Regions from separate parts of the Streptosporangium album genome, predicted to be linked through region 1. Evidence: riboswitches for the same ligand, from Rfam matches in the RefSeq annotation. Region 1 holds a riboswitch; the other holds the start of a gene.
What was found. Region 1 has a riboswitch for cobalamin ahead of cobN (cobaltochelatase subunit CobN). Riboswitches for the same ligand answer to the same signal wherever they lie in the genome.
Positions count from the first base shown of each region.

Region 2: linked by a shared signal. The riboswitch ahead of FHR32_RS33470 (ribonucleoside-diphosphate reductase subunit alpha) and the one ahead of cobN (cobaltochelatase subunit CobN) in region 1 are both predicted to bind cobalamin.

Region 1 covers NZ_JACHJU010000005.1:21,804-26,882, forward strand. Annotated here, with positions in the region: gene FHR32_RS36400 (precorrin-2 C(20)-methyltransferase) at 1-667, opposite strand, end outside; gene FHR32_RS36405 (precorrin-8X methylmutase) at 664-1,290, opposite strand; gene FHR32_RS36410 (ferredoxin-like domain-containing protein) at 1,287-2,591, opposite strand; cobalamin riboswitch at 2,672-2,864, shown strand; gene cobN (cobaltochelatase subunit CobN) at 3,025-5,079, shown strand, end outside.
Region 2 covers NZ_JACHJU010000003.1:772,086-777,164, forward strand. Annotated here, with positions in the region: gene FHR32_RS33465 (ribonucleotide-diphosphate reductase subunit beta) at 1-216, opposite strand, end outside; gene FHR32_RS33470 (ribonucleoside-diphosphate reductase subunit alpha) at 242-2,449, opposite strand; cobalamin riboswitch at 2,628-2,830, opposite strand; gene FHR32_RS33475 (Bug family tripartite tricarboxylate transporter substrate binding protein) at 2,829-3,851, opposite strand; gene glmS (glutamine--fructose-6-phosphate transaminase (isomerizing)) at 3,959-5,079, opposite strand, start outside.

The DNA of each region.
Region 1 (5,079 bases):
GCGGCGCCAGCCGCTGCCCGCCGGTGGTGGCCCGCTCCACGTACCAGGCCTCGTCGAGCCGCCCGGCCTCGGCCAGCGCGTCGCGCACCTTGGTGAACGTCCGGCCGAGCTTGAGGATCGCCGCCGAGTCGGTGGCGGCCAGGCGTTCGGCCAGGACCTCGGCCGGAAGCGTCCCGGGCAGCACGGTCAGCGTCTCGTCCCGCTCGACCAGTGGCCGTCCGAGCACCGCCGCGGCGCCGCTCACGGAGGTCACGCCGGGAACCACCTCGGTGACGTAGCGGTGGGACAGGCGCTTGTGCATGTGCATGTACGAGCCGTAGAAGAGCGGGTCGCCCTCACACAGCACCACCACGTCGCGGCCGGCGTCCAGATGAGCGGCCAGCCGGGCCGCGCAGGCGGCGTAGAAGTCGTCGATGGCACCCTGGTAGCCGCCGGGATGGTCGGTGGTCTCCGTGGTGAGCGGGTAGATCAGGGCTTCCTCGATCTGGCCCTCACGCAGGTACGGCGCGGCGACCGAACGGGCGATGCTCCGGCCGTGACGGGCGCTGTGGAAGGCGATCACGTCCGCCTCGCCGACGAGCCGGGCGGCCTTGACGGTCACCAGCTCCGGGTCCCCGGGCCCCAGCCCCACTCCCCAGAGCCGTCCGGTCACCATGTCGTCATTCATTCGTCCTCATTCGCGATCGCGTTGACCGCGGCGGCGGCCATCGCACTTCCACCCCTGCGGCCGTGCACGACCAGGTGTTCCAGTCCCGCCGGGTGTCCGGCGAGGGCCTGCTTGGACTCGGCGGCGCCGATGAAGCCGACCGGGACGCCCAGCACGGCGGCCGGGCGGCCCGCGCCCTCCTCGACCATCTCCAGCAGCCGGAACAGCGCGGTCGGCGCGTTGCCGATCGCGACCACCGAGCCCTCCAGCCGGTCGCGCCACAGCTCCAGCGCGGCGGCGCTGCGGGTGGTGCCCAGCCGTTCCGCAAGCTCCGGCACGCCCGGCTCGCCCAGCGTGCAGATCACCTCGTTGCCGGCGGGCAGGCGGCGGCGGGTCACCCCGGAGGCGACCATCATCGCGTCGCACAACACCGGCGCGCCCCCGCGCAGGGCCGCCCGCGCCGACGCCACGACGCCGGGCGACCACCCGAGGTCGGCGACCAGGTCGACCATCCCGCAGGCGTGGATCATGCGGACCGCCACCTGGGCGAGGTCCGGGGGCAGGCCGCTCAGATCGCTCTCGGCGCGGATGGTGGCGAAGGAACGGCGATAGATCTCCGCGCCGTCGCGGACGTAGTCGGTCACGTTTCCCCTCTGGCGGCCGTCACCACGGCCGTGGTCTCTTCGATGTCCGCACAGGCCAGGCTCCGGCCGTCGAGGTCGACACGGTAGCCGTCGCCGGTGGCGACCACGTCCGCGACCCGTCCCCTGGGACGGCCGCAGCGCCGCTCGCAGCCCGCCCAGTGCACGGGGAGCGTACCGGTGCGCGGGGAGTCCGCGACAGGCGGGGCGATCCCGGGGCCCGAGACCGTGGCGCGGGCGGCGTCGGCCCGCACGTCGGCCAGGGACTTGGCGCAGCCGGGACGCCCGGTGCAGGCCGTCACGCCGATCCACGGCGAGCCGGCATCGGTGACCAGGCCGGCGTCCGCCAGTCTGGTGAGCGTCCGCGCGAGCCCGGCACGGGCCAGGCCGGGCAGGACCACCCCCCGCCACGGCGTCAGCCGTACCTCGCCGCCGGACGCCAGAGCGGCCAGCAGCTCCGCCTGGGCGGAGGTCAGCCGCCCCAGCGGCACCGCGACGCCGAGGGCCACCCGGCCGTCGGGCTGCTCGACCGCCCCGATCGGTCCGCCCGCCGCGGAGGGCGGACCGGCCCGCAACCGCTCCGCCGGTGGGCGTAGCCGTACCGGATCGGCGGCGCCGGTCTCCAGGGTGGCGCGGACCCGGGCCGCGACCCGTCCGGCACCGCCGGGCAGCTCGCCGATCCGCCAGGCGCGCCCTTCCCGCACGGCCGGTTCGGCCAGGAACGCCTCGGCGGCGGCGAGCAGGGCGGTGACCGCCGAGGTCACCGGAACGCGCAGGCCGCTGTCGGCGCCCGCGAGGATCAGGGCCGCTCCGTCCGCGCGGGTCGGGAGGATTCCCGCGTCGGGGCCGAGCCAGGCCACGTCGCCCCTGCCGTCGTCGAGGGCGAACAGGAAACGTCCCGGCAGCCCGGCGAGGGCGGCCCGGGCGCACAGCCGCCGGTCCAGCTCGGAGACCAGCGGGCCGGCGTCCAGGGTCCCTCCGGCGTCGCAGCCGGTCAGCGGCGAGGCGAGGACGTTACGGACCCGCTCGTGGGTGGGCGACGGCAGCAGCCCGGCCTCCGCCATGCGCGCGGCGAACCGGTCCGCCGCCCCGGTCCGCCCCGAGGTCTCCGCTGTTCCGTCCCGGCCCGCCGGTGCGCTCCCGGCGCCGAGCCCGCGCACCTGGACGTTCGCGCGGGAGGTCAGCTCGATGACGCCGGTCCCCCAAGCGGACGCGGCGCCGGCGAGTCCGCGCAGCTGGGGGGCCGTCAGCCGGCCGCCGGGGACCCGGATCCGCGCCAGCCCGCCGTCGGCCGCGGCGTGCATCTGGAGCGCCCCGGGACAGGCATCGGGTCGCGATCGTCCAGAAAAGTCACTAATGACCACGCCGAGGATGCTAACGCCAGTTTCCTGCGGAGAACGGGTGCCGTAGTCTCATCGGTGGCGACGGCAAGGGAGGAAGCCGGTGAGAATCCGGCGCGGTCCCGCCACTGTAACCGGGGAGCGAACCCCACCCAGGCCACGGTCCGGCGACGGACGGGAAGGCCGGGGGGAGCACCGATCCGGGAGCCAGGAGACTCCAGCCGTCGTAGCCGACGACGACCCGGGGCGAGGACCCCGAGGGAGGAAGCTCCGTGCGTTCTTCGCCGTTCCCGCAGCAGCTCGTGGCACCGCCGTGCCCCGCCGCCGGGCCTCATCCGCCGTTCCCGCGCGGTCCCCTGTCACCGGCGAGCCCCATCGCCCGGCCGGAGCGTGGCGCGTGATCCTCCTGCTGTCGACCTCCGACACCGACCTGCTCAGCGCCCGTGCGAGCGGGGCGGACTACCGGCCGGCCAACCCCGCCCGGCTCGCCGCCGCGGACCTGCCGCCCCTGCTGGAGGGCGCCGACCTGGTGGTGGTCCGGCTGCTGGGCGGGCGCCGCGCCTGGGAGGAGGGCCTGGACGCCCTGCTCGCCGGGCCCCGGCCCGTCGTCGTGCTCGGCGGCGAGCAGGCGCCCGACGCCGAGCTGATGGAGCTGTCCACCGTGCCCGGCGGGGTCTGCGCCGAGGCGCACGCCTACCTCGCCCACGGCGGTCCGGCCAACCTCGTCGAGCTGCACCGGTTCCTGTCCGACACCCTGCTGCTGACCGGGCACGGGTTCGCCGCCCCCGCCCCCACCCCCGGCTGGGGCGTGCTGCAGCGCGAGCCGCGCCGCGCGGACGGGCCGGTCGTCGGCGTGCTCTACTACCGGGCCCACCACGTCGCGGGCAACACCGCCTTCGTCGAGGCCCTCTGCTCGGCGGTCGAGGACGCGGGCGGCCGGGCACTGCCCGTCTACTGCGCCTCCCTGCGCAGCGCGGAGCCCGGCCTGCTGGAGGTCCTCCGTACGGTGGACGCCCTGGTGGTGACCGTGCTCGCGGCCGGCGGCACCCGCCCGGCCACCGCGTCCGCCGGCGGGGACGACGAGGCCTGGGACGTCGGCGCGCTCGCCGAGCTGGACGTGCCGATCCTGCAGGGTCTCTGCCTGACGAGCAGCCGGGCGTCCTGGGAGGAGAACGACGACGGCCTGTCCCCGCTCGACGCGGCCACCCAGGTCGCGATCCCCGAATTCGACGGCCGGATCATCACGGTGCCGTTCTCCTTCAAGGAGATCGACGAGGACGGGCTGACCGTCTACGTGGCCGACCCGGAGCGGGCCCGCCGGGTGGCGGGCATCGCCGTACGGCATGCCATGCTCCGGCACGTCCCGGCCGGCGAACGGCGGATCGCGCTGATGCTGTCGGCCTACCCCACCAAGCACTCCCGGATCGGCAACGCCGTCGGCCTGGACACCCCCGCGAGCCTGGTCAGGCTGCTGGCCGTGATGCGCGAGCGGGGCTATGACATCGGCGCCGAGGGAGAGCTGCCGGGCGTGACCGGGCAGGACGGCGACGCGCTGATCCACGCGCTGATCGCGGCGGGCGGCCAGGACGAGCAGTGGCTCACCGAGGAGCAGCTCGCCGGCAATCCGGTGCGCATCGCGGCGAGCCGGTACACCGGCTGGTACGGCACGCTGCCGGCGGACCTGCGCGCCCGGATGGAGGAGCACTGGGGGCCCGCGCCGGGCGAGCTGTTCGTCGACAGGACGCACCACCCGGACGGCGAGATCGTGCTGGCCGCGCTGCGCGCCGGGAACGTCGTGGTCATGGTGCAGCCGCCCAGAGGCTTCGGCGAGAACCCCATCGCGATCTACCACGACCCCGACCTGCCCCCCAGCCACCACTACCTGGCGGCCTACCGCTGGCTGGCCGACGGTTTCGGCGCGCACGCCGTGGTGCACGTGGGCAAGCACGGCAACCTGGAGTGGCTGCCCGGCAAGTCCACCGGGCTGTCGGCCTCCTGCGGACCCGACGCCGCGCTCGGCGACCTGCCGCTGATCTACCCGTTCCTGGTCAACGACCCCGGCGAGGGCACCCAGGCCAAGCGCCGCGCCCACGCCACCCTGGTCGACCACCTCGTCCCGCCGATGGCCCGCGCCGACACCTACGGGGACATGGCCCGGCTGGAGCAGTTGCTCGACGAGCACGCCTCCATCGCCGCGATGGACCCGGCGAAGCTCCCCGCGATCCGCGCCCAGATCTGGACCCTGATCCAGGCCGCCCGGCTCGACCACGACCTGGGCATCGGCGACCGGCCGCACGACGCCGAGTTCGACGACTTCCTGCTGCACGTCGACGGCTGGCTGTGCGAGGTCAAGGACGTCCAGATCCGCGACGGCCTGCACGTGCTGGGCGCCGCTCCGACCGGGGGGACCCGCGTCGACCTGGTGCTCGCGATGCTCCGCGCCCGTCAGATG
Region 2 (5,079 bases), on a different contig from region 1:
GTTGGCCACGATCGAGTCGCCGGTCGCGAAGAACGCGACGAGGCGGTTGATCAGATGACGCTCCTGAGGCGTCATCCTGGCCAGGTCCGCCAGGTCGGAGGTGAGGTCCACCTCCTCGACGGTCCAGGTGTTGCGGATCGCGGCCCGGTAGCGCTCGTAGAACTCCGGGTAGCGCATGGGCCGCAGCGTGAGGTCCATGCCAGGGTCGAGCAACATCAGAGAGAGCCTTTCGAAGGAGTGCCTACTGGCAGGCGTCGCAGTACTCGGGGTTCTCCAGGGAGCACGCGACGGCCTCCGGATCGAGCACGGCGACGGGCGTGGCCTGGGCCACCGTGGTCTGCGCGATCCGGGTCGCCGGGCGTGAGCGCAGGTAGTAGGTCGTCTTGAGCCCGGACTTCCACGCGTAGGCGTACATCGAGGACAGCTTGCCGATGGTCGGCGTGGCCATGAAGAGGTTCAGCGACTGCGACTGGTCGATGTACGGCGTGCGTGCCGCGGCCAGGTCGATCAGCGCCTTCTGCGGCAGCTCCCAGGCGGTCCGGTAGAGCGCCTTGAGATCCTCCGGCACGCCGGGGACGTCCTGGATCGAGCCGTCCGCCCGCTTGATCGCGTCCCGGATCTGCGGGGTCCACAGGGCCCGGGCCGAAAGGTCACGGACCAGGTAGCGGTTGACCTGGAGGAACTCCCCCGACAGGGTCTCGCGCTTGAAGATGTTGGAGACCTGGGGCTCGATGCACTCGTAGCAGCCCGCGATGGAGGCGATGGTGGCGGTGGGCGCGATCGCGATCATCAGCGAGTTGCGCAGGCCGGTCTCGGCGATCCTCTCCCTGAGCCGCTCCCACTCCGGCGACCGCCCGGCCCCGTAGTGGTCGGGGTGGAGCACGCCGCCGGCGGCCCGCGTCTCGTCGTAGGAGGGATGACGGCCCCGCTCGACGGCCAGGTCGGCGGACGTGGCATAGGCCGCCAGCGCGATCTCCTCGGAGATCCGGGTGGACAGCTCCAGCGCCCGCGGCGAGTCGAACGGCAGGCGCAGCGAGAAGAACACGTCGGCCAGGCCCATGACGCCCAGGCCGATCGGCCGCCACTTCCTGTTGGCGGTCTCGGCCTCGGGGGTCGGGTAGAAGCCCAGGTCGATGGTCCGGTCCAGGAACCGCACGGCGGTTCGGACGGTCCGGCGCAGCCGCGCCCAGTCGACGTCCTGGCCGTCCAGGTGGGCTGCGAGGTTGATCGAGCCGAGATTGCAGACGGCCGTCTCCGCGTCGCCGGTCACCTCGAGGATCTCGGTGCAGAGGTTGGACAGGTGGATGACGTTCTCGGGGCGGGCCGTCTGGTTGGAGGTCCGGTTGGCCGCGTCCTTGAAGGTCATCCAGCCGTTGCCGGTCTGGGCGAGGGTGCGCATCATCCGGCCGTACAGCGACCGGGCCGGGACCTGCCTGACGTAGCGGCCCTCGGCCTCGGCGGCCCGGTAGGCCTCCTCGAACGCGGCGCCGTACAGGTCGGTGAGCTGGGGGACCTCCTTGGGGTCGAACAGCGACCACACACCGTCTGCCTCCACCCGGCGCATGAACTCGTCGGGGACCCAGTTGGCCAGGTTCAGGTTGTGCGTGCGGCGGGCCTCCTCGCCGGTGTTGTCGCGCAGTTCGAGGAACTCCTCGATGTCGGCGTGCCAGGACTCCAGGTAGACGCAGGCCGCGCCCTTGCGGCGGCCGCCCTGGTTGACCGCGGCGACGCTCGCGTCCAGCGTGCGCAGCCACGGCACGATGCCGTTGGAGTGGCCGTTGGTGCCCTGGATCAACGAGCCCCGCGAACGTATCCGGGTCCAGGCGATGCCGATGCCCCCGGCGTACTTCGACAGCCGCGCGACCTGCCCGTAGCGCTCGTAGATCGCCTCCAGCTCGTCGCGGGGCGAGTCGAGCAGGAAGCAGGAGGACAGTTGGGGCCTGCGCGAGCCGGAGTTGAACAGGGTGGGTGAACTCGGCAGGTAGGACAGGGTGGCCATGAGCGCGTACAGCTCGGCGGCTTCCTCGACCGACTCGGACAGGCCGCAGGCCACCCGCAGGAAGAAGTGCTGCGGACGCTCCAGGACCCTGCGGGTCCGCGGGTGGCGCAGCAGGTAGCGGTCGTAGACCGTGCGCAGCCCGAAGTACTCGAACCGGCCGTCGGCGTCCGGTGCCACCAGCGCGTCCAGCGCCTCGGCGTGGGCGGCCACGAAGGCGGCCAGACCGTCCTGGACGAGTCCCGCCGCGTGCGTGGCGGCGATCGACTCGGAGAAGGTCCGCACGCCGTGCTCGGCCGCCTCGTCGGCGATCAGCTCCGTCAGCAGCCCGGCGGCGATCCTGGAGTTCTCCGGATCGGTGATCACCCGGGCGGCGGCCTCCTCGATGGCCAACCGGCGGGCAGCCGGGTCGTTACCGGTCTTCCCGGCGGCGCCGGCCAAAGTCTGTGTCACGTGCTACCCCTCGCGCGCTCGAATTCCCCGTAGGGCTCCGCCGAAAAAGCGCACGCGTCACAGAGCGGTTCCGGGCACGCAGAACCGCCTCATTCCGCGAGCCCTCCCTCGAGGCCCTGGACAGTTTCCATGATCGAGTTCGCCTCGTCCCGCACACGTCGGTGCGCGGCTCGGCGCTCTCTCCCATATGTCACCGGCAGGTCTTCGGACTCACGGGCGCCTGACAGATGCCTACTGACCGTCGCTTCCCAGGCATGGCGTGCCCAGTGCTCCGTGACGGCGGTCGTTCCCGTTCACCGCTGCGGGGCAGTCCCGGATTCCCACCGGGTTCCCTCTTGCCTCGCCCTCGGGAGAGGGCGAACCAGCAACGAGCAGGATCCTACATGTAGGGGCGTCGGACGCAACTGCCCCAACAGCTTGTGGAGAAAGTGCTCAACAGGCCGAGTTCGTTGAGCACCTCGCGGGTACGGCCCGTCTCCGTGACGAGCCACTGGCGGAAGTCGTCTCCGCTCAGGTAGACCCGGTTCCAGCCGTTGGCCACGCAGACGGCCCGCCAGCGGGAGGAGGCGTCGACGCGGTCACACAGAGCGACGGCCGCGTCCCTGTCCTCGGCGCTCATGCCCCGGGGCCCGAGGACGCCGCACCAGTCGGTGTACTCCAGGCGGATGTCCAGCTCCATCAACGTCGGCGCGTCGATCCCGTCGATCCGCTCGGCGGAGGAGACCACCAGCGGCCGCAGGCGGCCCGCCGCGATCTCGGGCACGAAGGATCGGGCGGAGCCCAGCAGGGCGGCCACCCGGCCCTCGTGGAGCGCCTGTGCCGCCTCGATCCCGTTGGAGTAGCCGGCGTAGTCCAGCAGCCGGGTGTCCACCCCCAGGCACTTGCCGATCATGCCGTAGAGCACGTGGTCGGAGCCGCCCTCCATCCGGCCTCCCACCGTCAGCCCGGCGGGGTCGCGGCGGAGCGCCGCGGCGAAGTCCTCGAAGGCGCGCAGGTGTGAGCCGTCCGGGACGACCAGAGCCGCCCAGTCGCCGACGAGGCGGGCCAGGGGGGTGGTGGACTCCGCCACCGAGGCGGCGTTGGCGATCTCCGCTCCCGCCACCATGGGCATCCCGGTGAGGAGCAGCCTGCCCTCGCGCATGAACGGGCCCCGGGCGGCGGGGAACGCGCCCAGGGCGGCGGCGCCCAGGCCGCCCGGGTAGTTGCTCACCTCGACCGTCCGTGCCATCTGATCGCCGGTCAGGACCATGGCCAGCGCGCGGGCGGCCCGGTCCCAGCCCTGCCCGCGCGCGGCGGGCGCGACCACGGTGAGCCGGCCCGCCGTGGGCATGCGGGAGCCGGGCCCGCAGCCGCCGGCGGCCATGACTCCCAGGGCGAGCACGAGGAAGCGCCTGCGGTGCATAAGCGCCCCCTCCCCACACCCCTCCAATACCCCAGGCTATCGACACATCACTTTCTGTCACAAATTAGGGGTCTTATGGCCCTTGGGGGGATCGGCGGGGTCGAGACTCACTCCACCGTGACGCTCTTGGCCAGGTTGCGAGGCTTGTCCACGTCCCGCTCCAGTGCCACGGCGGCGTGGTAGGCCAGGAGCTGGAGCGGGATCGACAGCAGGATCGGGTCCAGCTCGATCTCGTTCCTCGGCACCACGACGCAGTCGTCGGCCAGCTTGGGGTCGGCCGTACGGTGGCCGACCATGAGCACCCGCCCCCCGCGCGCGCGGATCTCGCCCAGCGTGGTGAGGTTCTTGTCCAGCAGTTCGTCGTCGGGGACGATCGCGACGGTCGGCATCTCCGGGCCGATCAGCGCCAGCGGCCCGTGCTTGAGCTCACTGGCCGGATATGCCTCGGCGTGCACGTAGGAGATCTCCTTGAGCTTCTGCGCGCCCTCACGGGCCACCGGGTAACCCCGGACCCGGCCGACGAACATCATGCTCGGCGCGTCGGCGTACTTGTGCGCGAGCTCCTTGATCTGCGGCTCCAGCGCCAGGATCTCCTTGATCTGGCCGGGCAGCCTGCGCAGGCCCTCGCAGATGCGGCGGCCGTCGGCCGGGGACAGGTCGCGCACCCGCCCCAGGTGGAGCGCGAGCAGCGCGAAGGCCACCGCGGTCGAGGTGAACGCCTTCGTGCTCGCCACCGAGACCTCGGGGCCGGCGTGCAGGTAGACGCCGCCGTCGCACTCGCGGGCTATGGCGCTGCCGACGGTGTTGACGATGCCGAGCACCCGGCCGCCCTTGCGCTTGAGCTCCTGGACCGCCGCCAGCGTGTCGTAGGTCTCCCCCGACTGGCTGATCGCCACGTAGAGGGTGTCGGGCTCCACCACCGGGCTGCGGTAGCGGAACTCGCTGGCCGGCTCGGCGTCGGCCGGGATCCGCGCCAGCTCCTCGATCAGCTGGGCGCCGATCTGGCCCGAGTAGTAGGCCGAGCCACAACCGATGATCTTCACACGGCGGAACGACCGCGTCTCGCGCGCGTCCATGTTGAGCCCGCCCAGATGGGCGATGTGGAAGCGGTCGTCCAACCGCCCGCGCAATGTCCTGGCCACGGTCTCCGGCTGCTCGGAGATCTCCTTGAGCAGGTAGTGCTCGTAGCCGCCGGTGTCGTAGTGCCCGGCCTCCCAGTCGACGGTCA